DNA from 3 places in the Comamonas sp. JNW genome. Region 1 is predicted to be linked to each of the others. Evidence: predicted binding sites of a transcription regulator. Region 1 holds the regulator's gene; each other region holds the start of a gene.
The links. Region 1 encodes FNR, which switches genes on or off when oxygen is low (the NO sensors DNR and NnrR bind a similar motif). Its sites were predicted from a motif close to TTGATNNNNATCAA; they were not measured.
Positions count from the first base shown of each region.

Region 2: DCO45_RS09295 (universal stress protein) is a predicted target of FNR. The motif match lies at 5,720-5,733, and genes of this name have one in related genera.
Region 3: DCO45_RS20925 (universal stress protein) is a predicted target of FNR. The motif match lies at 5,682-5,695, and genes of this name have one in related genera.

Region 1 is NZ_QETI01000006.1:69,734-79,495, reverse strand. It holds gene DCO45_RS10685 (sulfite exporter TauE/SafE family protein) at 69-890, shown strand; gene hemN (oxygen-independent coproporphyrinogen III oxidase) at 911-2,293, opposite strand; gene fnr (fumarate/nitrate reduction transcriptional regulator Fnr) at 2,445-3,167, shown strand; gene DCO45_RS10670 (universal stress protein) at 3,317-3,760, shown strand; gene DCO45_RS10665 (malonyl-CoA synthase) at 3,872-5,428, opposite strand; gene DCO45_RS10660 (enoyl-CoA hydratase/isomerase family protein) at 5,495-6,286, opposite strand; gene DCO45_RS10655 (tripartite tricarboxylate transporter substrate binding protein) at 6,303-7,256, opposite strand; gene DCO45_RS10650 (malonyl-CoA decarboxylase) at 7,513-8,991, opposite strand; gene DCO45_RS10645 (GntR family transcriptional regulator) at 8,988-9,656, opposite strand.
Region 2 is NZ_QETI01000005.1:73,489-83,250, forward strand. It holds gene DCO45_RS09255 (PepSY domain-containing protein) at 1-97, shown strand, start outside; gene DCO45_RS09260 (response regulator transcription factor) at 104-769, shown strand; gene DCO45_RS09265 (sensor histidine kinase) at 794-2,257, shown strand; gene DCO45_RS09270 (DUF1428 domain-containing protein) at 2,295-2,657, opposite strand; gene DCO45_RS09275 (SRPBCC family protein) at 2,725-3,192, opposite strand; gene DCO45_RS09280 (VOC family protein) at 3,247-3,705, opposite strand; gene DCO45_RS09285 (NAD-dependent deacylase) at 3,891-4,664, shown strand; gene DCO45_RS09290 (aldo/keto reductase) at 4,684-5,646, opposite strand; gene DCO45_RS09295 (universal stress protein) at 5,842-6,279, shown strand; gene DCO45_RS09300 (2OG-Fe dioxygenase family protein) at 6,418-7,167, shown strand; gene DCO45_RS09305 (tripartite tricarboxylate transporter substrate binding protein) at 7,263-8,249, opposite strand; gene DCO45_RS09310 (peroxiredoxin) at 8,470-9,027, shown strand; gene DCO45_RS09315 (ABC transporter permease) at 9,121-9,762, shown strand, end outside.
Region 3 is NZ_QETI01000019.1:62,774-72,535, reverse strand. It holds gene DCO45_RS20950 (LysE family translocator) at 1-240, shown strand, start outside; gene DCO45_RS23080 (hypothetical protein) at 344-490, shown strand; gene DCO45_RS20945 (phosphoenolpyruvate carboxykinase (GTP)) at 905-2,773, shown strand; gene DCO45_RS20940 (hypothetical protein) at 3,157-3,594, opposite strand; gene DCO45_RS20935 (LysR family transcriptional regulator) at 3,741-4,718, shown strand; gene DCO45_RS20930 (metallophosphoesterase) at 4,760-5,605, shown strand; gene DCO45_RS20925 (universal stress protein) at 5,850-6,272, shown strand; gene DCO45_RS20920 (LysR family transcriptional regulator ArgP) at 6,446-7,390, opposite strand; gene DCO45_RS20915 (D-amino acid dehydrogenase) at 7,478-8,812, shown strand; gene DCO45_RS20910 (branched-chain amino acid aminotransferase) at 8,882-9,762, opposite strand, start outside.

The DNA.
Region 1 (9,762 bases):
TGTCTTCTCCTCTCCGCGACAGCGGGGTTTCAGGCCACCTGTTTCAGGTGGCCTTTTTACTGCGCGCCATGACTGATCCTCTTGTTTTGCTGCCGCTGTCGTTTCTGGGCCTGATCGGCGGTTTTCTGGCGGGCCTGCTGGGCATTGGCGGCGGCATGGTGCTGGTGCCCTTCATCACCTACATCCTGGGCACCCAGGGCGTGGCGCCGGAGCTGGCGATCAAGATGGCGATTGCCACCTCGATGGCGACCATCGTCTTCACCTCGATGTCCAGCGTGCGCGCCCACCACCAGCATGGCGCGGTGCGCTGGGACCTTGTCAAACGCCTGGCCCCGGGCATTGTGCTGGGCGGCCTGCTGGCCAGCCTGGGTATTTTTGCGGTGCTCAAGGGCAGCTACCTGGGTTTGTTTTTTGGCCTGTTCATTGGTTACTCGGCACTGCGCATGTTCCGCAAGCCCAATAGCCAGGCCATGCGCGCCATGCCGGGCACGGCCGGCCAGCTGGCTGCGGGTGGCGTGATCGGCTGCCTCTCGGGCCTGGTGGGCGCGGGCGGCGCCTTCATCAGCGTGCCTTTCATGACCTGGTGCAGCGTGCCGATGCACAACGCGGTAGCCACGAGCTCGGCGCTGGGCTTTCCGATTGCGGTCACCAATGTCATCGGCTTCATGGTGGCCGGCCTGCACCTGCAGGGGCTGCCACCGCATTCGCTGGGTTATATCTGGCTGCCCGGCCTGGCCGCCATTGCCACCTGCAGCGTGCTGACCGCGCCGCTGGGCGCCCGCGCCGCGCACCGGCTGCCGGTGGGCCAGCTCAAGAAGATCTTTGGCGGCATCTTGCTGTGCCTGGCGCTCTACATGCTCTACAAGAGCTTGGCGGCCTGGCAGGGCTGAGGCCCGCCCACGCCCTGCCCTCAGATAATCCGCGAGAAGCGCGCCCGGTTGCGGTCGGCCTGCAGGTTCTTGTCAAACACCATGGCGACGCCACGCACAAAGTACCAGCCCAGCTCGGTCACATTGATCGATTCGTCGCTCAGCTGCACCAGGCCCTGCTCCTGCAGCTCACGCAGCTGGGCCAGCTCGGCGGCAAAGTACTGCGCAAAATCAATCAGCCAGGCCTGCTCCAGCGATTCAATCGCCAGGCACCCCTGGCACATCAGGCCCATGATCACCGTGCGGCGCAGCAGGTCGTCGCGCGTCAGTGCCAGCCCACGCACCACGGGAATCTGGCCCTGGTCGATCAGGTCGTAGTACTCCTCCAGGGTCTTGGCATTTTGGCTGTAGGTGGCGCCAATGCGTCCGATGGCTGACACGCCCAGCGCCATAAGATCGCAATCGGGCTGGGTGCTGTAGCCCTGAAAGTTGCGGTGCAGGCGGCCCTGGCGCTTGGCCACCGCCAAGGCATCGTCGGGCAAGGCGAAATGGTCCATGCCCACATACACATAACCGGCGGCTTCCAGCGCCGCCAGGGCCTGGGCCAGCATCGCCAGCTTGTCGGCGGGGCTGGGCAGGTCCTGGGCCTGGATGCGGCGCTGGGGCTTGAAGCGCTCGGGCAGGTGCGCATAGGCATACAGCGCAATGCGGTCGGGCCGCAGCGCGTTGACCTGCTCCATGGTGCGCACAAAGCTGGCCGGGCTTTGTTGGGGCAGACCATAGATCAAATCGATATTGATGGATTCAAAGCCGATAGCGCGCGCCTGCTCGACCAAGGCAAACACCTGGTCAGCGGGCTGCTCGCGGTGCACCGCCTTTTGCACCAGCGGGTCAAAGTCCTGCACGCCAAAGCTCAGCCGGTTGAAGCCGAGCCGGTACAGGTGCTGCAGGCGCTCGCCGCTCACAGTGCGCGGGTCGATCTCGATCGCGTACTCGCCACCGGGCTGCAGATGAAAACGCTCTTTGACCATATCCATCAGGCGGCTGAGGCCGGCATCGGTCAGGAAGGTGGGCGAGCCCCCACCCAGGTGCAGTTGGCTGATGGTCGGGCGGGCGCTGACATGGGCCAGTTGCAGGTCCAGCTCGCGCTCGAGGTAATCCAGGTATTCGTCGGCCCGCTCGGCGTGCTTGGTGATGATCTTGTTGCAGGCGCAGTAGTAGCACAGCGAGGCGCAGAACGGCACATGCACATACAAGGACAGCGGCGACAGCCGGCCCGCCAGACCGGTGCCGCGTTGCGCCAGCGCCAGCTTGTACTCATTCGCAGCAAAGGCTTCAACAAATCGGTCTGCGGTAGGATACGAGGTGTAACGGGGGCCGGGAACATCAAAACGGCACAGCAGTTCAGGGGTCAGGGAAATCATGGTTCTTCTTCCTAGCGGACGCCCCAATGTGCCCCAAGGCCTGCCACGCGTCCTTGATGTACATCAAGAAGCCTCTGGGCGCCAGCACGCACAATAGGCCCATCCAAGGAACGTCGTTCCTATCTGAATAGTTGTTCACGGGTATTGATACATGACATCCAACTCCATCAAAGTAGCGTGCTCCAGCTGCAATTTGCGCGAGCTGTGCATGCCCGTGGGACTGTCGGCCGAACAGATGGAGCGCATCGACGAGATCGTCGCCACCCGGCGCAAGATCAAGCGCGGCAGCGCGCTGTTCCGCAACGGTGAGACCTTCACCTCCTTGTATGCGATACGCACCGGTTTCTTCAAGACCAGCATCGCCACCGAAGACGGGCGCGACCAGGTCACCGGCTTCCAGATGGCGGGTGAGATCATCGGCCTGGACGGCATCGTCAACGACCGCCATTCCTGCGACGCGATTGCGCTCGAAGATGCCGAGGTCTGCGTGATGCCCTACTCCTCGCTCGAAGACCTGTCGCGCGAGGTGACCGCCTTGCAGCACCATGTGCACAAGGTCATGAGCCGAGAGATCGTGCGCGAGCATGGCGTCATGCTGCTGCTGGGCAGCATGCGCGCCGAAGAGCGCCTGGCCGCCTTCTTGCTGAACCTGGTGCAGCGCTTGCATGCCCGGGGCTTTTCGCAGCATGAGCTGATCCTGCGCATGACGCGCGAGGAAATCGGCAGCTACCTGGGCCTCAAGCTCGAGACCGTCAGCCGCACCTTCTCCAAGTTTGCCGAGGAGAACATCATCGAGGTCAAGCAGCGCCATGTGCGCATTCTGGACACCGACAAGCTCCAGGGCCTGATCAACACCCAGGCCTGCTCGGCTTAAGACCCTGTTCCAAGTCGCTCCGCCAGCGGATACAAACGCGGTCTGATCCGACATCCGCTCAAGCCGCAAGCGGCGATGCTCTGAGTTGCATCCACGGCAAGGCTGCCACCCACAGCCCTGCCCCATGTCTGACCTGAAAGGAGCCTGCCATGTACCAACATATCCTGCTTGCCACCGATGGCTCTGAGCTGTCCGAGAAGGCCGTGCGCCACGCACTGGCGCTGGCCAAGCTGAGCCATGCCACGGTGACTGCCGTCAACATCTCGCCCAACTACCCGCGCAGCTACTTCGAAGGCAGCACCATGCAAAACCCCGATGACATTGCGCGCATCGAGGATGGCTGGGAACGCGCAGCGCAAGGCATTGTCGATAAGGTGGTGGCCGAAGGCGCCGCGACCGGCGTGCCCATCAAGACCCTGGTGATCAAGTCCGACATGATTGCCGAGGCGCTGCTGGAGACGGCGAAGAAGGAAAACTGCGACCTGATCGTCATGGCATCGCACGGCTACCGGGGCTTGAAGCGCCTGCTGCTGGGCAGCGAAACACAGCATGTACTGACCCATGCCACGATACCGGTGCTGGTACTGCGCTGATCGCCGTATAACCGCATCATCCCCATAGCAAAACCCTCGCCTGCGGCAGCTTCTGAGCGGCCACAGCGCGAGGGTTTTGTCATGGCGGCGCATGCCGCCTCCATAGGCGCATCAGCCCTTGAACAGGTCCTGGTACTGGTCGCGCAGCAGGTTCTTTTGCACCTTGCCCATGGTGTTGCGTGGCAGCTCGCCCACGACAAAGCAGCGCTTGGGAATCTTGAAATTGGCCAGCTGCTTTTTCAAGGTCGCAATGATGCCGTCGGCATCGAGCGGTTGGCCCGCCTTGGCAATGACCACCGCCACACCCACTTCGCCAAAATCGGGGTGCGGCACGCCGACCAGCGCGCTTTCCGCGACGCCCGGCAGTTCGTTGATGAAGCCCTCGATCTCGGCCGGGTAGACGTTGTAGCCGCCGGAGATGATCAGGTCCTTGCTGCGGCCGACGATGGTCACATAGCCGCGCGCATCGATCTTGCCTACGTCGCCGGTCTTGAACCAGCCGTCGGCAGTGAACTCCTGCGCGGTCTTCTCGGGCATGCGCCAGTAGCCGCTGAACACATTGGGGCCTTGCACCTGGATATGGCCGATCTCGTCGGCGCCCAGCGCCTGGCCGTCATCGCCCTGCACCCGCACGCCCACACCCGGCAGCGCAAAGCCCACCGTGCCGCCCCGGCGCTCGTCCTGGCCGCCATGGCGGGCATCGGCCTGGTAGGGGTTGGAGACCAGCATGATGGTCTCGCTCATGCCATAGCGCTCCAGGATGGTGTGGCCGGTGCGGGTCTGCCAGTCGCGGAAGGTCTCGATCAGCAACGGCGCCGAGCCGGAGATGAACAGACGCATGTGCTGGGCCGCTGCCTTGGTCAGGCCCGGCTCGGCCAGCAGGCGCACATACAAGGTCGGCACGCCCATGAAGACCGTCGCCCGCGCCATCGCGGCAATCACCGCCTTGGGCTCGAACTTGGCAAACCAGATCATCTTGCTGCCATTGAGCAAGGCCGCATGGATCGCGACAAACAGGCCATGCACATGGAAGATCGGCAGCGCATGGATCAGCACATCGCCCTTTTTCCAGCCCCAGTAGTCCTTGAGCATGACGGCATTGCTCAGCAGGTTGCCGTGGCTGAGCATCGCACCCTTGCTGCGCCCAGTGGTGCCACTGGTGTAGAGGATGGCGGCCATGTCGTCGGCAGATTTCTGCGCAGGCGTGTGTGCATCGGCGCAGTGCACCGCACGCTCCAGCAAGGTTCCGCTGCGGTCATCGCCCAGGGTGAACACGCTTTGCGTGCCGCACTGGAAGGCGATCTTGGAGACCCAGCCAAAGTTGGCCGGTGAGCAGACCACAACGGCCGGCTCGGCATTGGTGACAAAGTACTCGATCTCGGCGCTTTGGTAGGCGGTGTTGAGCGGTAGAAACACATGGCCGGCACGCAAGGTGGCCAGGTATAGCGCCATCGCTTCGACCGACTTTTCCACCTGCACCGCCACGCGGCTGCCGGAAGGAATATTCAGCGAATCGAGCAGGTTGGCGATGCGCGCGCTCATGCGGTCCAGATCGCGCCAGCTGTAGTTCAGCGGCTCACCGCTGGCCGACGTGGTCTCCACGGCGATGGCATCGAGGTCCTCAGGAAAGGCCGCGCGCAGGGCGCAGAACAGGTTGTCGTTGGTCATGTTTGTCTACTTGGTTGGTGGTTTCCTTGGCGCCTGCGGCCCGGCCGGTGGCCAGCGCAGGCACGGTCAAAACTGGGCTGCTCTTTTGTCGACAAAGGCGGCAATGCCTTCGCGGTGTTCTGCCGAATCGGCATAGGCATAGGGCTGCTGCAGCACCGGGGCCTGGGCATCGCCTTCGGCCAGTGCACGCAGCAGCTGCTTGGTCATGCGGGCAGCCTGGGGCGCCAGGCCGCAGATGCGGGCCACGCTGCGTTCCAGCTGGGCCTGCAGGTCTTGAGCGGGGTGAACCTGGCTCAAAAAGCCCGAGGCCAGCATCTGGTCGGCGCCAAAGAGCGCTGCCTCCAGCAGCATCTGCCGCGTCTTGGCAGGCCCCACCTGGCTCAGCACCAACGCCGCCTCCTTGGGTGCCATCGGAAAGCCCAGTTTGGCAATCGGCGCGCCAAACTGGGCGGTGTCGGCCGCCAGGCGCATGTCGCAGCAGCTGGCCAGCTCCACGCCCGCGCCCATGCAGGCGCCTTCAATGGCGGCCACCAACGGCACATCGCATTGCAGCATGGCGTTGAGCGCCGGCCAGACCTCGCCTTCGTGGAAGGCGGCCAGGCTCTCTGGGGCAAAGCGAAAGTCGGCGTACTCCGAGATATCGCCACCGGCACAAAAGGCCTCGCCCTCGCCTTGCAGCACGATGCAGCGCAGCCCGGGCTGGCGCTGCAGGTCCTCAAACACGCTGCGCAGCTGGCGCCACATGGCGCGCGACATGGCATTGCGCTTGCCCGCATGGTTCAGCACCACGCGCACGGCCTGCGCGCGGGATGCCTCCTCGCCCGCCACCCACGATTGCACACGAACCTGCCCCGCCATCATCTCGCTCCTCTTGTCATTCAATCTTCGCGCCCGAGGCCTTGACCACCTCGGCCCAGCGCTTGACCTCGTCGGCCACAAAGGCGGCAAACTGCGGCTGCGTCATGCTGCCATATTCCGCACCATTCTTGGCCCAGATGGCCTTGATTTCTTCGGAGGCGCCCATGCGCTTGGCCTCTTCGAACATGCGCGCCTGCAGCTCGGGCGAGGTGCCCTTGATGGCCCAGAGGCCGTACCAGGTGGTCACGTTGTAGTCGGGCAAGCCGACTTCGGCAGCGCAGGGCACATCGGGCAGCGAGGGGTTGCGCTGGCTGCCCGAGACCATCAGGCACTTGATGCGTCCGGCGGCGATATGCGCGGCCGACGAGCCCAGGCCATCGAACAGCATGTCCACATTGCCGGCAATCAGGTCCTGCAGCGCCGGGCCCGCGCCCTTGTAGGGTACATGCAGGATGTCGGTCTGGCTCTGGATCTTGAACAGCTCGCCGGCCAGGTGGTGGCTGGTGCCGGCGCCAGCCGAGGCAAAGCTCATCTTGCCCGGGTTGGCCTTGAGCTGGGCCAGCAGCTGCTGCATATTGGCCGCCGTCACCCGCTTGGGGTTGACCACCAGCACCTGCGGCACCGTCGCCAGCAAGGCCAGCGGCACCAGGTCCTTCTGAATGTCGTAATCAAGCCGGGGATAGACCGAGGGCGCAATCACATGGTGGGTGCCGCCCATAAAGAAATGGTAGCCATCGGAGGGCTGGCGCGCGGCAAAGCTGGCCCCCAGGGTGCCGCCTGCGCCGCCCTTGTTGTCGATCACCAGGGTCTTGCCCGAGATTTTCGAGAACTGCGAGGACAGCGGCCGCGCAAAGGCATCGGTGCCACCCCCTGCAGGAAAGGGCACCACCCAGGTCACCGGCTTGCTCGGCCAGTCGCGCGCAGCGGCCGCACTGGCCCAGCTCCAGGCGGGCAGCGCGCTGCCCGCCATGCCAGCGGCCAGGCCCAGGACAGTTCGTCTTCTGGACGGGGAAGGTGTATTGCTCTTGGTCATCTTGTCTCCTAACGGTTATTTTTAAAGATCCACGCACACCCGCCTGCGCGCGCCGACAGCAACGCTCAGGCCCTGGGTGGTCAGCAAAGAATGCCTACCACCCAGGCTGCGGCCCTATGGGGGCCTGCAGCTCTCTCCAGGCCAGCGCAGCGCCCGGGGGCGCGATGCTGGCCTGCCATCCTCAAAAACAGGTTCAGACCTTGGCCAGCGCCTCAATGCCCGATGACACCGGAATCTTTCCCTGGGCGAGCGCATTGCGGTGCTTGTCCAGGCGCTTCAAGTCGTACAGGTAGTTCACCATCAAACCATAGGACTGCTTGATGCCCTTGGCCGAGGTATCGCCCGCCCAGTTCAGGCGCTCGACCCGCGAGCCATTGCCGAGGTGAAAGCGCGCGACCGGGTCCACCGGTTTGTCCTTGACCAGGCTCTTGCCCAGGTAGCGGGCAGCGGCATGCAGCAGCAGCTTGGCGGCCGCATCGCCCGCCTGCCACTGGCCCGGTTGCTCCAGCGCGGCCATCCAGTCGTCCACCGTGGGCTCAGCCTTGTCCAGCGCCTTGCCCAGCTCGGCACGCAGGCGCTTGTCGGCGCCCTCCCAGACCTCGCCAGCATTCTTGCCCAGCCAGCTGCGAAAACCGGGTATCGGCGACAAGGTGGCGAACTGGCGCAGCTTGGGAAACTCCTGCAGCAGTTGCTCGACCACGGTCTTGATCAGCGAATCGCCAAAACTCACGCCGCGCAAACCCGTCTGGGTGTTGCTGATCGAGTAGAAGATCGCCGTGCTGGCCTTGTTCACATCGGCTGCGGCAGCGGCCTCGTCCAGCAGCGGCGCAATGCTGTCCGACATCTTGTCGACCAGGGCCACCTCGACAAAGATCAGCGGTTCGTTGGGCAGGCGCGGGTGGAAAAAGCCGTAGCAGCGGCGGTCGCTGTCGAGGCGGTTTTTCAGGTCCGTCCAGCTGCGGATGTCGTGCACCGCTTCGTACTTGATGAGTTTTTCGAGCAAGGACGCGGGCGAATCCCAGCTGAGGCTGCGCAGCTCCAAAAAGGCGATGTCAAACCAGGTCGAGAACAGGTATTCCAGATCGGCGTCCACAGCGACCAGCCATTCCTGGCTCTTGAGCTGGGGCAGCATCTGCGCGCGCAGATCGAGCAAGAAGCGCATGCCCTGCGCGGGCACCGCAAAGCGCTGAAACAGGCGCATGCGCGGGGTCTGCAAGGCCTTGCGCAGGTGGCGCTCGGCAGCGGCCATGCTGGCGGTGCCGATCGCGTCTTCGTAGCGCTGGCGCGCCTGGCCAATCTTGGCCACATCGGGCATGAACTGCTCGCACAGCAGGCGCCAGCAGTCCAGGCGCTGCTCGGGCTGGGCGGCGGCATACCACTGCATCACCGGCTCGGCCAGGCGCCCGCCTTCGGCGTCACTCACCTCGCTGGCACCCACGGCCTGCAGGTCCGCCAGCAGGCGGCGCAACTCGCGCGGCGACAGCGCCTCATTGCCCCGGCGCAAGGTGGCCTTGAGGCGCTCGGTGGTGCTGCGCTCGCCTTCGGCAGCGCTGCTGCTGCCCAACTCGGTAGGAATGCCGACCGAGCGCAGCCAGGCCGCGCTTTTTTGCAGCCAGTTGTTGGCGGCGCTGTCCACCGCGGTAGCGGGCGAAGTTTCGGTAGCGGTGGTCATAAAGCAATCCTTGACAGTGAAAGGGGGGTGGTTCGCAGCAGGGCCTTGCGCTGCTGCAGCAAATGGTTGCGCATGGTCTGCTCGGCGGCATCGGCGTCGCCCGTCAGCATCACGGCATAGATATCGAGGTGCTCCTGCAAGCTGGCCTGCAGGCGGCCCGGCGCGCGCAGCTGGTGCAGCCGCGCCAGACGCAGAATGCGGCGCAGATCGGCAATGGCCTGGGCCAGCCAGCGGTTGTCGGCCAGGGTGATGAAGGCCTCATGGATCTGGTGGTTCATGCGGTAGTAGGCCGCGATATCGCCCGCCTCGGCGTAGTGGGCCAGCTGCTCGTGCATCACATCGAGCACGGCGCGGTCGGCGCTGCTGAGTTTCTTGGTCGCCTCGTACGCGGCACGCCCTTCCAAGAGCGCAATGACTGGAAAGATATCGTCCAGATCGCGCTCGGTCACGGTCTCGACAAAGCAGCCACGCCGCGGCTCATGGCGCAGCAACCCTTCGGAGACCAGCAGTTTGAGCGCTTCGCGCAGCGGCGTGCGCGAGACGGAGAGCTGGTCGCACAGCGCCTTTTCATCGAGCAGCTCGCCCGCCGCCAAGGTGCCGGCAAAGATCAGGTCGCGCACCTGGATCGCCACCGTGTCGTGCAAGGACTGTCCGGCAACCGCCATCCGCTCACTCCTTTGGAAAAGTCGTTCTGCACCGTCCACGCCAAAATCTCAGGTTGGCTCTGGCATTGTCTCTGACTAAGAGACCCAACTCAACGGTGCAATGCTG
Region 2 (9,762 bases), on a different contig from region 1:
TTACGAGATCGAACTGCTGCACGGCAATGGCAGCACCTTGAAGCTCAAGGTGGATGCACGCAGCCTGCAGGTGCTCCAACAAAAGATGGAGGATTGAGCGCTGATGCGAATTCTGGTGGTCGAAGACGATGCGGAACTGGCCGCGCAAATGCAGCAGGCACTGGCGCGTGCCGGTTTCTCAGTGGATGTGGAAGCCGATGGCGATGCCGCATCGTTTGCCGGCAGCACCGAGCCCTACGACGCAGCCGTGCTGGACCTGGGCCTGCCCCAGCGCGATGGGCTGACGGTGTTGCGCGACTGGCGCGAGGCGGGTTGCCACTGGCCGGTGCTGATCCTGACGGCGCGCAACCGCTGGAGCGACAAGGTGGCCGGCTTTGGCGCCGGTGCCGATGACTACCTGACCAAGCCCTTCATGCTCGACGAGGTGGTGCTGCGCCTGCGTGCCATGCTGCGCCGCAGCACTGGCAGTGCGGCCACCGTGCTGCGCGCGGGCTGCCTAGAATACGACGTAACGGCCGGCCGCTTTTTGCACGACGGCCAGGGTTTGCAGCTGACGGCGCAGGAGCACAAGATTCTGGCCTATTTGATGCACCACCCCAACCGGGTGCTCACGCGCACCGAGATCAGCGAGCATGTCTATGCCCGCGATTTGGACCCGGACTCCAACACGCTTGATGTGCTGATCGGCCGCATACGGCGCAAGCTGCGCCAGTCCGATCTGCTGGTGACCGAGCGCGGCCAGGGCTTTCGGCTGAACGCGCCCAGCTAGCTGCTGCTGTAGCCCCGCCGCACCATGGCCTTCCCTCCCAGTTCTGCCCACGAGCGGCCGCCCGCGCGGCGCTCACCTGCGCGGCGCTGGTCGCTGGCTGCGCGCATGGCCGCCCTGGTCATCGTGCCCAGTTTGCTGGTGATGGGGCTGGGCGGCTGGTGGCTGCGTTATGAGGTGCATGCCAGCTTGCTGGGCAGCATGTCGCGCAGCCTGGAGGAAAAATCCGAGCGCATCCACGCGCGCCTGGCGCTGCTGCCCGATGGCCGGGTGCAAGAGGCGGCGGGCGGCAGCGACGAGTTCAGCGCCATTTTCTCGGGCTGGTACTGGCAGTTGCAGGGCCAGGCGCGCGCGCCCCTGCGAACAGCCGCAGAGCCGGTGGTGCTGGCGCGCTCGCGCTCGCTGTGGGACCAGCCCGACCTGGTGGTGAGCCCAGCCCGGCTGTGGGGCAGCGAACGCTTGCAGCAGGCCCGGGGCCCGCAGCAGGAGCCGCTTTTGGTACAGCATTTTTCGGTGCAGCTGGCAGCGGGCGCCGCGCCGATGCACTTGCAGGTCTTTGGCCCGGCTCAGCCGCTGATGGCCAGCCTGCGCCGCATTGACCAGATTTTGGGAATCACTAGCGCCATGCTGATCCTGCTGATTGGCGCGCTGGTCTGGCTGCAGCTGCGCGTGGGCCTGGCGCCGCTCAAGCGTCTGGTCAGTGTGATTGCCGGCCTGGACAAGCCGCTGCCAGGCGCTGCGCCCGCCACCGAGCAGATTGCGCAGCTGCCGCTGGGTGCCGATCTGCAGCCCTTGCAGCAGGAGCTGGCCGCCTTGCTCGCGCGCAATACCCAGGTGGTGGAGCGATCACGCTCGCATGCAGCCGACCTCAACCATGCGCTGAAAAAACCCTTGTCGCTGCTGATGGCCCATGCCGGCAGCGGTGCAGCCCTGCCGGCGGACCTGGTGCTGCAGCAGACCACGGCGATGGCGCGGCTGATTGACCGCTACCAGGCCCGTACCTTCAGCGATGCCACCCTGGTGCATGGGCCAAGCGCCGGCTTGCCTGTGGATGTGCTGGCCTGCGCGCGGCAGATGCTGGCGATGCTGCGCCAACTGCACCAGGCCAGCGACCTGGACTGGCAACTGGTGGAGGAGGGTGTCGCGCTGTGGTGGCGGGGCGAGCGCGCCGATCTGGAAGAGCTGCTGGGCAATCTGCTGGACAACGCGGGCAAATGGGCAGCCTCCCAGGTGCGCCTGACGGTGCATGGCAGCGCCACCCAAGGCCTGGTGCTGCAGGTGGAGGACGACGGCCCTGGCATGACGGCCGCACAAATGCAGGCAGCCGGCGCGCGGGGCCAGCGCTTTGATGAGACGGTTGATGGCACGGGCCTGGGCCTGTCGATTACCCAGCAAATCGTGCAAGGCTACGAAGGCCGGTTGCAATGGCGCAAGAGCGAGGCCTTGAAGGGGCTGCTGGTGCGCGTGGAGATGGCCGGCGTAGTGGCCTGATACGGCGCAGCGGCTCTAGGTGGGCTTGGTGGCCTTATCAAGTCCCCAGCTGCACGACCGGCGTAAATCCGCCAAAGATCATGCGCTTGGCATCAAACGGCATGTTGGCCGGTTGCATGTCTGCCAGGCGCGGGTCGGCCATCACCGCAGCATTGATGCGGTCGCGCTCAGCGCGCGAGGTGTAGACGATCCAGGAAAAGCAAGCGACCTCGTCCGCCTGAAGCTTGACCGCCATCGGAAACGAGGTGACTTCGCCGTCAGGCACATCGTCGCCCACACATTCCCAGTACTGCAGTGCGCCGTGCTCCATCCAGACCTTGCCGGCCGCCTCGGCCATGGCTCGGTAGGCGTCGAGCTTGGCGCGGGGCACGGGCAGCACAAATCCATCGACATAAGGCATGGTAGTCTCCTGGGCGCTCGAGCGGCGCTGTTATGGGTGGGCGCTACATCGCAGCGCGAGGACGCAACTACAAGCTGGCAGCCAGCGCCACGAGCTGGTCGGTGGCCACGCCCCAACCGGTGTGGAATCCCATCGCCTCGTGCTGCTTGCGGGTCTCTTCGCTCCAATGGCGCACGGTGGCGGTGTAGCGGGTCAGGCCCGCTTCGGGCTCAAACTCGATGATGGCCGTCATGAACGGTTTGGCGCTGGGCACCCAGCCAGCGGTGTAGGCATCGGTAAAGACCAGCCTGCGGTTGGGTACTACCTCCAGGTACACGCCGGCATTGGGGTACTCGTTGCCTTGCGGGTCGCGCATGACAATCTGGCTGCCGCCGCCCACACGCACATCCACTTGGGCGCTGGCAATGGTCCAGGGCTTGGGTACAAACCACTCGGTGAGCAGGGCGGGCTCGGTCCAGCAGCGGTAGAGCGTGGCGGCGGGGGCATGGATCAGGCGGCTGAGCACCAGATCCTGGGGATGGGGTTGTAGAGACATAGGGTGTGGTTCGGTGCAGGTGGTGTGCGGTTGTGCGGTGAGGAGACGAGGGCCTTATGCAGCGGGCTGCGTCTGGACGTTCACCATCCACGGGGTGCCAAAACGGTCGGTCACCATGCCAAAACCGGGCGACCAGAAGGTGGCTGAAAAGGGCATGGCCACCTGGCCACCGTCAGCCAGACCGTTGAAGATGCGCTCGCCATCTGCTACGGAATCGACACCGATGGACACCCAAATGCCTTGGGGTTTGAGATAGCCGCCACCACAGGTCTCGGCGCTGGCGCCAGGCATCGCAGGCATCGTGTCCGAGGCCATGATCGCCTGGCTGCCCACTTGCAGGTGGGCATGCATCAGGCGCGACTGCGCCTCAGGCGGGAGCGGTGGCATGCCTTCGCCAGGCGGCATGTCGCTAAAGCGCATCTGGTGCATGATCTGGCCGCCAAACAGCTGGGCGTAAAAGGCCATGGCTTCGGCGCAATCGCCATCAAAGTTCAGATAGGGGATGAATTGCATTCTTGTCTCCTCGTCGTGGGTCAGCCATTCTGGGCTCGGCCCGTCCATCGTGTCCATCTCCAAATCGTGATGACCGTTTCTGAATGTAAGCCGCCTAGAGCTCGCCCTGCACGGCGATGCTGGACTGGAGCGGTGGAGCCCAAGCCTTGCCGTATGCTGGGCGCCTGTTCTTCACTGCCGCCTCTATGTCTTTTGCTCCTTTGGATACCTCCGCAGCGCTGCCGCTTGCCGATACAGAAATTGCCAGCCTGCGACAGCGCTTGCACAATGCGCGGCATCTGCTGGTGCTGACGGGGGCGGGGGCCAGTGCGGAGTCCGGCGTGCCCACCTTCCGCGATGCGCAGACGGGCTACTGGACGCAGTTCAGCCCCGAGGAGATGGCCAGCGAGGCGGGTTTTCTGGCCCATCCGCAGCGGGTCTGGGACTGGTACCAGTACCGCCGCGATCTGGTCCGCCAGGTGATGCCCAATGCCGGCCATGTGGCGCTGGCCCAATGGCAGGCGCGCCACTCCGGCCGGATGACCCTGGTTACGCAGAACGTCGATGGCCTGCACCAGCGTGCTGGTAGTACGCCAGTGCTGTGCCTGCATGGCAATCTGATGGACAACCGCTGGCTGCTGCCGCCCAAGCCCTGTTGCGACGCCCGCTTTACCGAAGGCGATGCACCGCCGCAATGCCCTGGCTGCGGCAACTACCTGCGCCCGGCGGTGGTCTGGTTTGGCGAGGCCTTGCCCCATGCCGAGCTGCAGCAGGCGCAAGATGCCGCCAAGGCCTGCGACCTGATGCTGGTGATTGGCACCTCCGGCCATGTCTACCCGGCGGCTGGCCTGGCCCATATCGCCGCCCGGGGCGGCGCCCATGTGGTGGTCATCAACCCCGAGCCGACCGCGCTCGACAGCGTGGCCGACCGCTGCTGGCGCTTGCCCTCGGCGCAGATTTTGCCGGCTCTGCTGGCCTAGGCTTGTCGCCAGCCTTCGCTCAAGCTTCGGCGCTGGCGGCGTTGAGCGTGGCCATCGCATCGGCATCGAGCTGCAATTGGCTGGCGCGGATCAGCGACTGCAGCTGCTCGAGGTTGCTGGCGCTGGCAATCGGCGAGGCAATGGCCGGCTGGCGCATGACCCAGGCCACGGCCACCTCGCCCATCGGGGCGCCCGTGCGGCTGCTCACCTGTTCGAGCGCGGCCAGAATGCGCAAGCCCCGGTCGTTCAGATACAGCTGGGTGGTCTTGGCGCCGCGCGGGCTTTTGCTCGCATCCTCGGCCTTGCGGTACTTGCCGGTCAAAAAGCCGGCAGCCAGGCTGTAGAAATTGATGACGCCCACGCCCTGCGCTACGCACAGCGGCTGCAGCTCTTGCTCGAACACGGCACGGTCGTAGAGGTTGAAAAGCGGCTGTAGGCTCTCATAACGCGCCAGGCCATGCTGCTCGCTGGTCTGCAGCGCCTCTGCCAGGCGCGCTGCGCTGTAGTTGCTGGCGCCCACGGCACGCACCTTGCCCTCGGCGATCAGCTCGCCAAAGGTGCCCATCACATCGGCCAGCGGTACCTGCGCGTCGTCGTCATGCGATTGGTAGAGGTCGATGTAATCGGTCTGCAGGCGCTGCAGAGAGGCGTCGACCGCCTGGCGGATGTACTCCGGGCGCAGGCCGACCTTGCCTTCGCCCATATCCTTGCCGACCTTGGTGGCCAACACCACCTGCGCGCGCTTGCCCGAGCTGCGCAGCCATTTGCCGAGCACGCGCTCCGATTCACCGCCGCTGTGGCCAGGCGCCCAGCGCGAGTACACGTCAGCGGTATCGACAAAGTTCATGCCGGCATCCAGCCAGGCATCGAGTAGGCGAAAGCTGGTGGCCTCGTCAGCCGTCCAGCCAAATACATTGCCGCCCAGGCACAGCGGCGAGACTTGCAGGGCGGATCGACCCAGGGAGCGCAGGGATGTTGTCATCGTTTGAAGAGGGGTTAGGGCCCAGCAGGGCGGTGCAAACATTATGCGGCGCGGGCTGGCGCGGCGCCACCCGTTGATGCAGCGCAAACCGCTTGCAACTGCCGCATAGGTGGCAGTGCTGCAGGGCCTGCCAGGTTTGCCGGGCCCTGCGTTTTAGAGTAAGTTATGCATGCAACAACAAAAAGGAGTGACGCTATGTTCAAACATATTCTGGTGCCGGTCGATGGGTCTGCCACCTCCATGCTCGCGGTCAACAAGGCCGCCGGTCTTGCCAAGGCCTTTGGCAGCCAGGTCACTGCGGTGTATGTGATAGATCCCTATCCCTTCACCGGCGTGGGCGCCGATTTTGCCTATGGCCAGGCGCAGTACCTTTCTGCTGCCACTGCCGATGCGCACACCGCGTTGGACGCGGTCAAAACTGCGATGGAGCAGGCCGGTATTCCTGTGGACACCGTCATGGGCGAAGGCCACTCCGTACACGACGGGGTGATGGAAGCGGTCAAAACCACCGGCGCCGACCTCATTGTGATGGGCTCGCACGGCCGCAAGGGCCTGGAAAAGCTGGTGCTGGGCAGCGTGACCCAGCGCGTGCTGAGCGACAGCCTGATCCCCGTGCTGGTCGTTCGCCAGTAATGTCAGCGACGGCACCCGGCTTGTTGCCGTTTTCGTTGAGTGGATGGCTACCGGGCAGCGCTGCGGCGCTGCCCAAAGTTGTGCAGCACGCAATGCTTTTGTGACCGCCGTAAGCTCGCCCGCTTGACGGAGTTTTACATGCAGTCCTTTCCTCCTCCTTATTGTGATGCCGACCAGGTGGACGGCACTTTGCGCGCCTATGGCTATGCGGTGCTCAGCCCCGCCGCCGTGGCGCAGTGGGCAGCCTGCCCGCCCGATGACCTGGCAGCGCTCGGCAGCCACTGGGAGGCCATGCCCCATGATGCCTACCTCAAAGACGGCGGGCGCTACCGCAAGCGCCGCCATTCCTGCTATGTGGTGCAGGATGACCAGGTTGAGTCCGTAGCCCACCGTGCCCATTGGCAGCCGGTGGAGTACAACGCCTTGCATGGCGGCATGCAGCGCTGGTTTGAGCCCGTCGCAGCCAGCACCCAGTCGCTGCCCGCCTGGCGCCAGATCATGCGTGCGCTGGGTCACACGGCGCAGGCACTGTTTCCCAGTGCGGAGCACGCGCCCTGGTATACCGAGGCCCACCAGTTCCGCATCGACACCGCCGAGGGCATTGGCCGGCCCACCCCCGAAGGTGCGCACCGCGATGGCGTGGATCTGGTGGCGGTGTTTTTGGTGGCACGCGAGGGCATCAAAGGCGGGGAGACGCGGGTGTTCGACGCCCAGGGCCCGCAAGGCCTGCGCTTTACGCTCACCGAGCCCTGGTCGCTGATGCTGCTCGACGACGCCCGGATGATCCATGAGAGCACGCCGATCCAGCCGCTGGGCGATGCCCCCGGCCACCGCGATACCTTGGTGGTGACCTTGCGCCGCCAGGCCTTCCAGGGCGACGGTGCCTGAGCGCTGGCATTGCCATTGATCACCATCGGGCCATTGGCCTGGTCATAAAAAAAGGGCACCTGCGAGGTGCCCTTGCCGTATCCCAGCCCTGGGGCTTACTGGATGGTCGCGCCCGAGGCTTCAACAATGGCCTTGGCATCCTGGAAGTCCTTGTGGAAGAACTTGTCAAAGTCCGATACGGACATGGCCTGGGGCTCGGCGCCTTGGGCCAGGATGGAATCCTGCACTTCCTTTTGGCCCAGTAGCTTGTTGACCTCGGTGTTGAGCTTGCTGACGATGGGGGCGGGCAGGTTCTTGGGGCCAAACAGGCCATACCAGGTGCTCACATCAAAGCCCTTCATGCCCAGTTCCGCAACGGTAGGCACATCGGGCAGCGAGCTGCTGCGCTTGGCCGAGGTAACAGCCAGCGGACGCAGCTTGCCGGCCTTGATCTGGCCAATGGCCGAGGGCACGGACGACACCAGCAGATCGACATTGCCGGACAAGGTGTCGAGCAGCGCGGGGTTGGAGCCCTTGTACGGCACGTGGGTCAGCTTGACGCCGGCCGCCTTCTCAAACAGCACGCCAGCGATATGGATGCTGGTGCCATTGCCGGGCGAGCCGTAGGTGATCTTGCCGGGGTCGGCCTTGGCGGCGGCGATCACATCGTTCAAGGTCTTGAACTTGCTGTTTTCCGAGGTGGCAATGATGACCGGCGAGTAGGCCACATGGGCAATGGGCGTCAAGTCCTTGGCGGGGTTCCAGGGCAGGCCCTTGTACAGGTAGTAGCCCAGCACCACGTTGTCCTTCTGGCCCATGACGATGTCATAGCCCGTTGGCTGGGCCTTGGCGACTTCGCTGATACCGATGGTGCCGCCCGCGCCGGCCCGGTTGTCAGCGACCACCGTCCAGTGGTTCTGTTCGCTGAGCTTTTGCGCGATGATGCGCGAGAGAATATCGGTGCCACCGCCTGGTGGGAAGGGCACGACCATGCGCACCGGCTTGCTGCCGGGGTAGTCCGTCGCCGAGCCCTGGGCCATGGCACCCGAAGCGGCCCCCACCGTCAGCGCCACGGCGGCGCATTGCAGAATGTGTTTCATCATCTTGTTGTCTCCTTGAGGGTCACACCTTCGCATGGCTTTCGCACAGTCGGCCAAGGAGGTAGTTGCATAAACAGTCAAAGGGGTGATGATGTATGCCATCACGCCAGGTGGCATATTCTAGGGGCTGTGGTGTGGAGCGATGGAGCGCAGGCGAAAAACAGAGCCTGCCGCCAATGGCCCAGGCTTGGGGCGTATCTAGATGACAACAGAAGGATCGACTATGAAAGCAAAATTCGTGGGGGCGTTGGCCTCGGTGGTGATGGGCTGCGCAGCGCTGGTCAGCCTGCCCAGCCAGGCGGCGCTGGCTGTTGGTGCCCAGGCACCGATGTTCAGCACACAGTCGGCACTGGCCGGCAAGGTGCAGCGCTTTGACATGGCCGAGGCCTTGAAGCGCGGCCCCGTCGTCCTGTACTTCTTCCCCAAGGCCTTCAGCCAGGGCTGCACGATCGAGGCCCATGCCTTTGCCGAGGCCACGCCGAGCTTTGCGGCCTCCGGCGCGCAGGTCGTCGGTATCTCGCATGACGACATTGCCACGATGCAGCGCTTCTCCAGCGAGGCCTGCCGTGACCAGTTCAGCGTCGCCTCCGACCCCGATGCCAAGGCCATCCAGGCCTATGACGCAGGCTCCGCCGCACGGCCGGGCACCGCTTCACGCATCTCCTACGTGATTGCACCTGACGGCAAGGTGATCTATGCGCATGAGGGCAGCGATCCGCTCGAGCATGTGCAGCAGACCTTGAAGGCGGTGCAGGCCTGGAAGGCGCGCCAGAAGTCTTGAGCCACTTTTTCATGGCGCGGTGGCAGTGTCTGGGCTTGCCAGCCATGTTGCTGGCAGGTGCCCACGATGGCGCCGATCGCCTATGATCGCCTGATGCTGGCAAGTCTGCTTCAACCCCAATGGCCCCACCGGACCTGGCGCACGGCGCGCCGCTGGGCGGTGGCCTGGTGGCGTATTTTTTACCTGGGTGCGGTCGTGCTGGTGATGCTGATGTCGCCCACCAGCTACGGCCCGCAGACCCGCGCGCGGCTGATGCGCCGCATGTATGTCGACACCGCGCCCATCCTGCTGGGCTTTACCGCGTTGGCCGCCTTGCTGTGCCTGGTGGTGGCGCGGATCGTCTTTGTAACCGCCACGAGCTATGGCCTCTCGCGCGTCGCTGTCGAGATGGTCATCCGCGTGCTGGTGCTCGAGCTCATCCCGCTGACGGCGGCCTTGTTTGTCGCGATGCGCTGCTCGATTCCGGCAGGTGCGCAACTGACCAAGTTGCGCGAGGCGGGGCATTTTGAGCGCCTGCGCGAGCACGGCTATGACCCTGTGCGCACGGAGATGCTGCCCCTGGTGGTCGCCAGCATGTATGCCTCGATTACGCTGGCTGCGCTGTCCTGTGTGGTTTCGCTGGTCATGGTCTACCTCAGCGTCTACGGGCTGAGCTGGGTCGGTTTTGACCTGTACACGCGCATGTTTGCCAGCGTGTTCACGCCCATGGTGACCTGGTTGTTTGGCCTCAAAACC
Region 3 (9,762 bases), on a different contig from region 1:
AAGGCCTGGATCATGGCCATCGGCATTGTGGCGACCTACACCCCGCGCGATGGCTATGCCGCCAATCTGCTGCTTGCCGCGCTGGTGCTGGGCCTGGTGAACTACCCCAGCGTCAGCGTCTGGACCTTGTTTGGCAGCGCGGTGGGCCGCGCGCTGCGCACGCCCCGGGCGCTGCAGCGCTTCAACTGGTGCATGGCGGCGCTGCTGGTGCTGTCGCTCTACCCCGTGTTGGAGGGCTGATCGTTGGCGAAAGGGTCATGCAGCTGGCTCAGGGTTCGCCCGGCATGCAGGCCCGGCGCCCGCTCGCTACAATGGTTCTCAGCCTTTGCATTGGAGAGAGCCCATGTCCAGCCCGCACACCGACGCCGACACCGAACACCCGCCGATGGATACCGTGGAAGCCATTGTTCCGCTGATGCCGGTGGTGCTGCCCGTGGTGGGCGCGCTGATGATGTTCCTGCTGGCCTTTATCGCCGTCTACATGGCCTGAGCGCTGCGCGCAAACCGCGCTCCAGCTCTTGTTGCTGAACCCGCCGCTGGCGGGTTTTTTGTTGCCTGCCGCTCCCTCGCGATGGCTGGCGATAGCTGACGCGGCCCCGCGCTGCTGTGGCCGCTTGGCGACGCCGGGCCCAGCGCCACCTGCGCGACAGGAGGCTTGCCAAAGAAACCGGTATCAATACAGTTATGCATTTCGTCATGCGTCAAATGCATAGATGTTGAGACTGAAAATCACCGTTTTGGGGGCCGACTGCTAAAATCGCCAGTCCAGCGTAGGCATTTTTGCGCACAGGCATGGCGCCTTGTCCGACGTTGTGGAGACGGTTTTTCAAAAATGGGTTGCTGTCGGCCAGGGGCTTGTCGCAGCGGTTTTTGATGAACCGTTTACAACTTTGAAAGCCTTCCCATGAACGCAAACATCCAGGCCGGTGTCGCCATTCAGGCCCCCGACTACGTCAAGAACCCCAAGCTCATCGCCTGGGTGGCCGATATGGCCGCGCTGTGCAAGCCCGATGCCGTCTACTGGTGCGATGGCAGCCAGGAAGAATACGACCGCCTCTGCCAGCAACTGGTCGATGCCGGCACCTTCAAGAAGCTCAACCCCGCCAAGCGCCCCGGCAGCTTTCTGGCCTGGTCCGATCCCTCGGACGTGGCCCGCGTGGAAGACCGCACCTACATCTGCTCGGCCAAGAAGGAAGACGCCGGCCCGACCAACAACTGGATGGAACCTGCCCAGATGCGCTCGACTCTACAGCCGCTGTTTGACGGTTGTATGAAGGGCCGCACCATGTATGTGGTGCCGTTCTCGATGGGCCCGCTGGGCTCGCCCATTGCCCACGTGGGCATCGAGCTGTCCGACAGCGCCTATGTCGCGGTCAACATGAAGATCATGACCCGCATGGGCCGTGCCGTGTACGACGTGATCGGCAGCGATGGTGCATTTGTGCCCTGCGTGCACACCATCGGCGCGCCGCTGCAGGCCGGCGAAAAGGACACCACCAGCTGGCCTTGCAACAAGACCAAGTACATCGTGCACTACCCCGAGACGCGCGAAATCTGGTCCTACGGTTCGGGCTACGGCGGCAATGCGCTGCTGGGCAAGAAGTGCTTTGCGCTGCGCATCGCCTCCACCATGGGCCGCGACCAGGGCTGGCTGGCCGAGCACATGCTGATTCTGGGCGTGCAAAATCCCCAGGGCAAAAAGTACCACGTGGCCGCCGCTTTCCCCAGCGCCTGCGGCAAGACCAATTTCTCGATGCTGGTGCCGCCCACCGGCTTTGAAGGCTGGAAGGTCACCACCATCGGCGACGACATCGCCTGGATTAAGCCCCAGGCCGACGGCTCGCTGCGCGCCATCAACCCCGAAGCCGGCTACTTTGGCGTGGCCCCCGGCACCAACTACCACACCAACCCCAACTGCATGGCCAGTTTGGACAAGAACGTGATCTTCACCAACGTCGCGCTGACCGATGACGGCGATGTGTGGTGGGAAGGCATGGAAAAGGACAGCGGCCAGCTGCCCGACCACCTGATTGACTGGCAAGGCAAGGACTGGACGCCCCAGATCGCCAAGGAAACCGGCGCCAAGGCCGCCCACCCCAATGCCCGCTTCACCGTCGCTGCCACCAACAACCCGGCGCTCGACGAAGCCTGGGACGACCCCAAGGGCGTGAAGATCGATGCCTTCATCTTTGGCGGCCGCCGCTCGACCACCGTGCCGCTGGTGACCGAGGCGCGCAACTGGAAGGAAGGCGTCTACATGGCTGCGACCATGGGCTCGGAAACCACCGCTGCCGCCTTTGGCGCGCAAGGCGTGGTGCGCCGCGATCCATTCGCGATGCTGCCTTTCATGGGCTACAACATGAGCGACTACTTCGCCCACTGGCTGAACCTGGGCGACAAGCTCGAAGCCGCTGGCGCGCAGCTGCCCAAGATCTACACCACCAACTGGTTCCGCAAGGATGCCGCTGGCAAGTTCGTCTGGCCTGGCTACGGTGAGAACATGCGCGTGCTCAAGTGGATGCTCGACCGCCTCGAAGGCCAGGTGCAGGGCACGCAGACCGCCTTTGGCGTGGCACCGCAGTACGCCGAGATCAACTGGACCGGCCTGGACTTCAATGCCGAGCAGTTCAAGACCGTCACCAACATCGACACCGCCGTCTGGACCGAAGAGCTGGCATCGCACCAGACCCATTTCGACCACCTGGCCCAGCGCCTGCCCCAGGCCTTGCTGGACATCAAGGCCGATCTGGAAAAGCGCCTGGCTGCTGCCTGATCGGTAGCTCACGAGGTCGCTGGTAGCACTGCTGCCAGTGGCTGGGATAGCGAAAGACAACAAAACCCCGCATGTTTCAGGCATGCGGGGTTTTGTTTTGTGGGAGTGGCGGGCCTTACACCCGCTGGGGCTCAGCGTCAGCGCATCGGTAGGACTGTGGTTTGTTGCATACAGTCGGCACCGCTGAGGGCAGGAAAGCGCTTGCCAACCTTCTTCCAGGCACCTGCCGCTTGTGCTGGCGGAGGTGTTTAGCGATGCCAAGCTGCTGATCCGCTATGGATGGGGGCGACCACCGACAACAAAAAAGCCACGGCATGCCGTGGCTCTTGAAAAGGCAGATCGTGGCTGCCGGCGCTGGGGCTCTGGAGGACCGCCGGCGTTGATCAGTAGTTCTTGTGGTAGAACGAAACCGCTGCGTCGCTCATGGCGCGGTTCAGGTCAGCCATCACGCGGCTGTCTTGCAGGGCCACTTGCCAGGTCTTGTCGTCTTCCAGGGCGCGGCGGTGGCCTTCGTCCCAGCTGCGGCGAGCGGCGCGCAGGCTGCTGCTCAGGTTGCGGGCAGGGGCAGCGAGCAGGGCGATGGCGACAAAGGCGACGGCCCACAGCAGGGCCCAGCCAGCGATCCAGTGGCTGCCGCCAGCGACGGAGTCCACCAGGCGGGTGGCAACCACCAGCACGGCAGCGACCAGCGCGGCCAGCATCAACGATGCGCCAACGCCCTTGGTGCCGAAGGTGGTCTTGAGATGTTCAGCAGCACGTTCCACACGCAGAACGCCCGTGTGCTCGGTAGCCATGTCAGTGTGTACAAAACTGTTGGTCATGATGGATGTCTTTGGGATTAATGCTTCTTTGAAGCGATGAACGAAGTATAGGGTTTACCCTAGACGTTCTCAAATTTATCTTTTGAATCTGTATCATTCATGTCAGTGATGTATTGCGGTTCGCCCAGCGCTGCAAAGGATTGAAAATGCTGCCCCACCAATTTCGGCACCTGGACCTGAACCTCTTGCGTGTATTCGACGAGGTGATGAATGAGCGCAGCCTGACCCGGGCGGCCGACAAGCTGGCCATCACCCAGCCGGCAGTCAGCAATGCGATGCGGCGCCTGCGCGAGGCGCTGCATGACGAGCTTTTGGTGCGCAGCGGCCAGGGTGTGGAGCCCACACCGCTGGCCAATGCGCTGTGGCCGGTGGTGCGCGAATCGCTGGCGCGCCTGCAGGCCAGCTTTGCGCCTGAGCGCTTTGACCCCGCCCATGCGACCCAGGCCTTTGTCGTGGCGATGGCCGATGCCACCGCCGCCACCTTGCTGCCCAGCCTGATGCACATTCTGGAGACCGAGGCACCAGGCGTCTCTGTGCATGTGCAACCACTCACTACCCGTGATCCGCGCGAGGAGCTGGACGCCGAGACGGCGGACCTGGCCGTGGGCTATTTCCCCTTTGTGCTCGCCGAGATGACGGCGCGCGCCCAGTCGGGGGACCTGGTGGATTTCGAGAGCCGGCGCCTCTATGACGGCGAATACCTCTGCGTGATGCGCAAGGACCATCCTTTGAGTGAGGGCTTGCTGACTTTGGAGCGCTACTGCGATGCACGCCATATGCTGGTGAGCTTTTCCGGCCAGCCCTTTGGCTTTTTGGACGAGGCGCTGGCATCGATCGGCCGCAAGCGCCGGGTGGTGCTGACGGTGAACCAGTACTTCACCGCCGCGCGCGTGGTGGCGCGCACCGACCTGCTGACCGTTTTGCCGCGTCACTTTGTGCCTGCCACCGGCATCGCCGATCTGCTGGCCTTCCAGCCGCTGCCGCTGCGCGTCGAGGCCGTGCATGTGGATGCGCTGTGGCGCAGCCGCAGCGGGCATATTCCGCCCTCGGCGCTGGAATGGATGCTGCATGCACTGGAGCGCTCGGCCCGGGCGGCTTTTCCTGACCTGGAATTACCGATGTAGCGGGCTGCAAGGCGCTAAAGCCCATGGTAGGCTAGGCGACCATGCACCTGCAAATTCTGTCCGACCTGCATCTGGAGACCCACCCCCATTTCCGTGCCCAGCCTGCGCCCGGCGCCCAGTTGCTGGTGCTGGCCGGCGACATTGGCTCCTACCAGAATGGCTCGATGCTGGACGATAAGGATTTTGGCCTCACCCAGTTCAGCCCGCAGCAGGCTGGCGGCCATTGGCCCGAGCCGGTAATCCTGGTGCCTGGCAACCACGAGTTTGACAACCAGGATTTCGATGCCGCCCGGCTGCGCCTGCGTGCCAGCTGCGAAAAGTTGGGCATCACGATGCTGGACTGCGACACCCTGATCATCGACGGCGTGCGCTTTATCGGCACCACACTCTGGTCCGACTACGACGCCATTGCCCTGCACAACGGCGTGACCGAGCTGGGCGCGCTGATGAAGCAGCGCGAGAAGGCCTTCAAGGCCGCGAACTTTTACTTGACCAAGGCCCAGATGCAGCGCAACGGCCAGCCCTTTTTGGCCGCCGAGATGCGCGACGAAGCGCTGCGCTGCCAGGAATGGCTGCGCGCCGCACTGGCCGAGCCCTTTGATGGCAAAACCGTCGTCATCACCCACTTTGCGCCCAGCCTGCGCAGCGCCGATCCGCGCTATGGGCTGACGCCCGGAACCGCCGGTTTTTGCAATGTGCTCGATGACCTGCTGCCCTATGCCGACCTCTGGATCCACGGCCACCTGCATGCGCCCAGCGATTACCTGGCCAAAGGCCAGCACAGCGATGGCCGCCCCTGGCAATGCCGGGTCGTGGCCAACCCGCTGGGCTATGCGCGCAAGGGCGAGCAGGAGAGCTTCAATCCGCATTGCCTGGTGGCGGTGTAGCCAGGGTCGATCCACTTCCGGCATTCCCTCTGCCAAGCCCAAATCCAAGGGTTTTTACCTAAATTTGTCGCCGCGCCTGATGCATATCAATGCCCGTTTGACGATAAATCTATATGCTGATACACATGATTTAGCCTGTAAAGCGCGTTCTCGCTGATGGAGCGCGGGTTTGCCAGGCCACAGTCCAGCGTTGGTGGCGCCACCGGTGTTGGGTCCCTCACCCCTTTTTTGAAGGAGTCAAGGCATGCGTATTTTGTTGGCCGTTGATGGCAGCCCCTACACCCAGAAGATGCTCGATTACCTGGCAGCGCACGCAGAGTGGCTGACGCCCAACCACCATTACACGGCGCTCACGGTGCAGCCCCTGCTGCCGCCCCGGGCTGCCAAGGCCTTGGGCAAGGCGCTGGTGGACGACTACCACAGCGAAGAGGCGCAGAAGGTGCTGGTGCCGGTGCAGGAGTTTCTGGCCGCCCACCAGGTCAAGGCCGTGGCCGAGACTGCCGTAGGCCCGATCTCCCAGACCATTGCCGAGACGGCCGATAAGGGCGGCTATGACCTGCTGATCATGGGCACCCGCGGCCATGGTGCGCTGGCCAAGCTGGTGCTGGGCTCGGTGGCGACCCAAGTGCTGGCCGAGAGCAAGCTGCCGGTATTGCTGATTCGGTAAATGGATCAGATCATGCGTCTGTCATTTGCTATTCACCATATAGCAATACTTGGCGCGGATACTGCGCATGCAATGGATGTCACTGATGAGGGAGGGATGGAACCACCGGTGCGATGAATGCCTGTGGACATCCGGAAACTGCTTGCATCCCCCTGGGGGTGCAGGCAGTTTTTTTATGCCTTGACCATGGCGCGAGCGGCCGCCGTGGGCGGCGCCAGGCTGCTCTTGGCGCTGTGCACCATCGCGTCGCTCAGGGCGCCCAGCAAGGCCGACTGCAGGTTCCAGCAGTGCCAGTACAGGTCGACGCGCAGCACCTGGGTCTCGGCCACATTGACCAGGCGGCCATCGGCGAGGTAGGGGCGGGCCAGCAGCTCGGGCACCACGCCCACGCCCCAGCCAGCGGCCACGGCGCGCACCTGAGCTTCGGAGTTGGGCACATAGAGCTGGTGCAGGCCGACGGTCTTGAGGCCCATCGCGCGGGCGACAAACACGCGCTGCATGTCATCCTTGCGGTTGTAGCTCAAAAACGGCAGGTGCTTGAAGTTGCTGCGGTTGATTCCTTGCGGCACATGCTGCTGGGCAAAGGCGGGCGATGCCACGGCGATGTAGTGCATTGCGCCCAGCGCGGTCACGCGGCAGCCGCGCAGCGCCTGCGGCATGGTGGTGACGCAGCCGAGCACCTCGCCGGTGCGCAGCAGCTCCAAGGTGTGGTCCTGGTCGTCGGTGATGATCTCCAGCGGCAGCTGCTGCAGCGCGATGTCCTGCAGCGCATCGAGCGCCCAGGTGGCAATGCTGTCGGCATTGATGGCAATCGAGATGGCCTCGTCATGCGCATTGCGGCGCATGGTGTGGGGCAGCAGGCTGTGCAGCTCCTGCTCCAGGTCGGTGCGCAGCAGCCGCAGCTGCTGGGTGTGCTTGAGCAGCAGCTGGCCGGCAGCGGTGGGCCGCAGCGGGCGGCTGCGCACCACCAGCACCGAGCCGATCTGTGCCTCCAGTGCGCGCAGCCGCTGCGAGACGGCCGATTGCGTCACATTCAGGCGCAGCGCGGCCTTCTCGAAACCGCCTTCTTCAATCACGGCGGCCAGGCATTCCAGCGCGACAGGGTCCAGGTTGCTCATAGGGCTCCAGTATTAGTACAACTGATGAATCCTGAAGAAGTTTAATTGCACTTTATGTTACAGCCAAGATGCCAGACACTGAGAGGCATGAAAGTCATCATCCTCGGCGCCGGCATCATCGGCACCAGCACTGCCTGGCATCTGCTGCAACTCGGCCACGACGTCACCGTCGTGGATCGCCAACCGGACGCGGCGCTGGAGACCAGCTATGCCAATGCCGCGCAGATCTCGGTGAGCTACTGCGAGCCCTGGGCCAACAAGCATGCCCCGCTCAAGGCGCTCAAGTGGATGTTCGACAAGGAGGCGCCGCTGCTGCTGCGCCCGCATGCCGATCCGCAGCAATGGCGCTGGCTCACGCAGTTTCTGGCCGAGTGCAATGACCGCTCCTTTGCCCGCAATGTGCAGCAGATCGTTGCGCTCGGTGCCTACAGCCACAACGCCTTGAAGGCCGTGGTGGCCCAGACCGGCATCCAGTTCAACCGGCTCGAGCGCGGCATTGCCCACTTCTTCACCAGCGACGAAGCGGTGCAGGATGCGCAGATGGCCGTCGACCTGATGCGCCAGTACGGTGTGAACCGCCGCATGGTCAGCACCGAAGAGTTTTTGAAGATCGAGCCCGCCTTCAAGCCCTATGCCGCGCATATCAAGGGCGGCACCTTTACCGAGAGCGACGAGAGCGGCGATGCGCGCGTGTTCACGCAAAAGCTCGCCCAGCTCTGCGCCCAGGGCGGTGTGCAGTTTCTCTACAACCACCGTGTCGAGCGGCTGAATGTGGCCGGTGGCGCGATCGACTCGGTCACCGTGCGCGCCACCGCAGCAGGCGCAGACAGCAGCCCGCGCACCTTGCAGGGTGATGCCGTCATCGTCGCCTGCGGCAGCTATACCGCGCCGCTGTTGCGCACCTTGGGCCTGAATGTGGCCATCTACCCGGGCAAGGGTTACAGCGCCACCTTGCCGATCTTGAAGCCTGAGGCCGCGCCCTTTGTCAGCTGCATTGACGATGGCAACAAGCTGGCGATGAGCCGCCTGGGCAACCAGCTGCGCGTGGCCGGCACGATCGAGCTCAACGGTTTTGACAGCTCGCTGGACAGCCCCCTGGCCAAGGCCCGCTGCCACATGCTGGCGCGCCGCATCGAGGAGCTGATGCCCGGCGTCTGCGACACCCGCCTGCCTGAGCAGGGCGGCAACCCGCAGTTCTGGACCGGCCTGCGCCCCGCTACGCCCACCAATATTCCGTTCATCGGCCGCACCAAGATCGGCAAGCTCTGGATCAATGCCGGCCACGGCACCTTGGGCTGGACCCATGGCGCCGGCAGCGGCAAGGCGATGGCCGAGCTGGTGAGCGGGCGCATGCCGGAGATGCGCTTTGGCTTCTATGGCTTCGAGAGCGACAGCAAGCGCCAGACTGCCGTCGCTGTGTAAAGGTCTCACAGCACCGTGAAAAAAGGGCCGCACACTGTGCGGCCCTTTGGCGTTTATATCGCGGACGGATCAGGCGTCCAGACGCACCAGCCAGCCGTGGCGGTCCGGGGCGCGGCCGTACTGGATATCGGTCAGTTCCTTGCGCAGGGCCATCGTGACTTCGCCAGCGGGGGCCGACAGGTCGCCCACCGAGAAGCCCTCGCCCTTGAGCTGGCCGATGGGGGTGATCACGGCAGCGGTACCGCAGGCAAACACTTCGGTGATCTCACCGGAGGCCACGCCCTGCTTCCACTCGTCCACAGCGATCTTGCGCTCTTCGACCACCATGCCACGGTCGCGTGCCAGTTGCAGCAGCGAGTCGCGGGTGATGCCTTCCAGAATGCTGCCCGACAGCGCAGGCGTGACCAGCTTGTTTTGCTTGCCGTAGACCAGGAACACGTTCATGCCGCCCAGCTCTTCGAGGTACTTGCCTTCGGCAGGATCGAGGAACAGCACCTGCGAGCAGCCGTTGTCCTGGGCTTGCTGCTGGGGCAGCAGCGAAGCGGCATAGTTGCCGCCGCACTTGGCAGCGCCGGTGCCGCCCTTGGCCGCGCGGGCATAGTCGGTCGACAGCCAGATCGCCACGGGCGCCACGCCCTTGGCAAAGTAGGGGCCGGCGGGGCAGGCGATCACGTAGTAGGTGGCCTTGTGGGCGCTGCGCACGCCCAGGAAGACTTCGTCACCGATCATGAAGGGGCGCAGGTACAGGCTCGCTTCGTTGCCGCTGGGCACCCAGTCCTTGTCCACGGCGATGATCTGCTTGAGCGATTCGACAAAAACATCGACCGGCAGCTCCGGCAGCGCCAGGCGGCGGGCGGAGCGTTGCAGGCGCTCGGCATTGGCCTGGGGGCGGAAGGTCCAGACCGAGCCATCGGCATGGCGGTAGGCCTTGATGCCTTCAAAGATTTCCT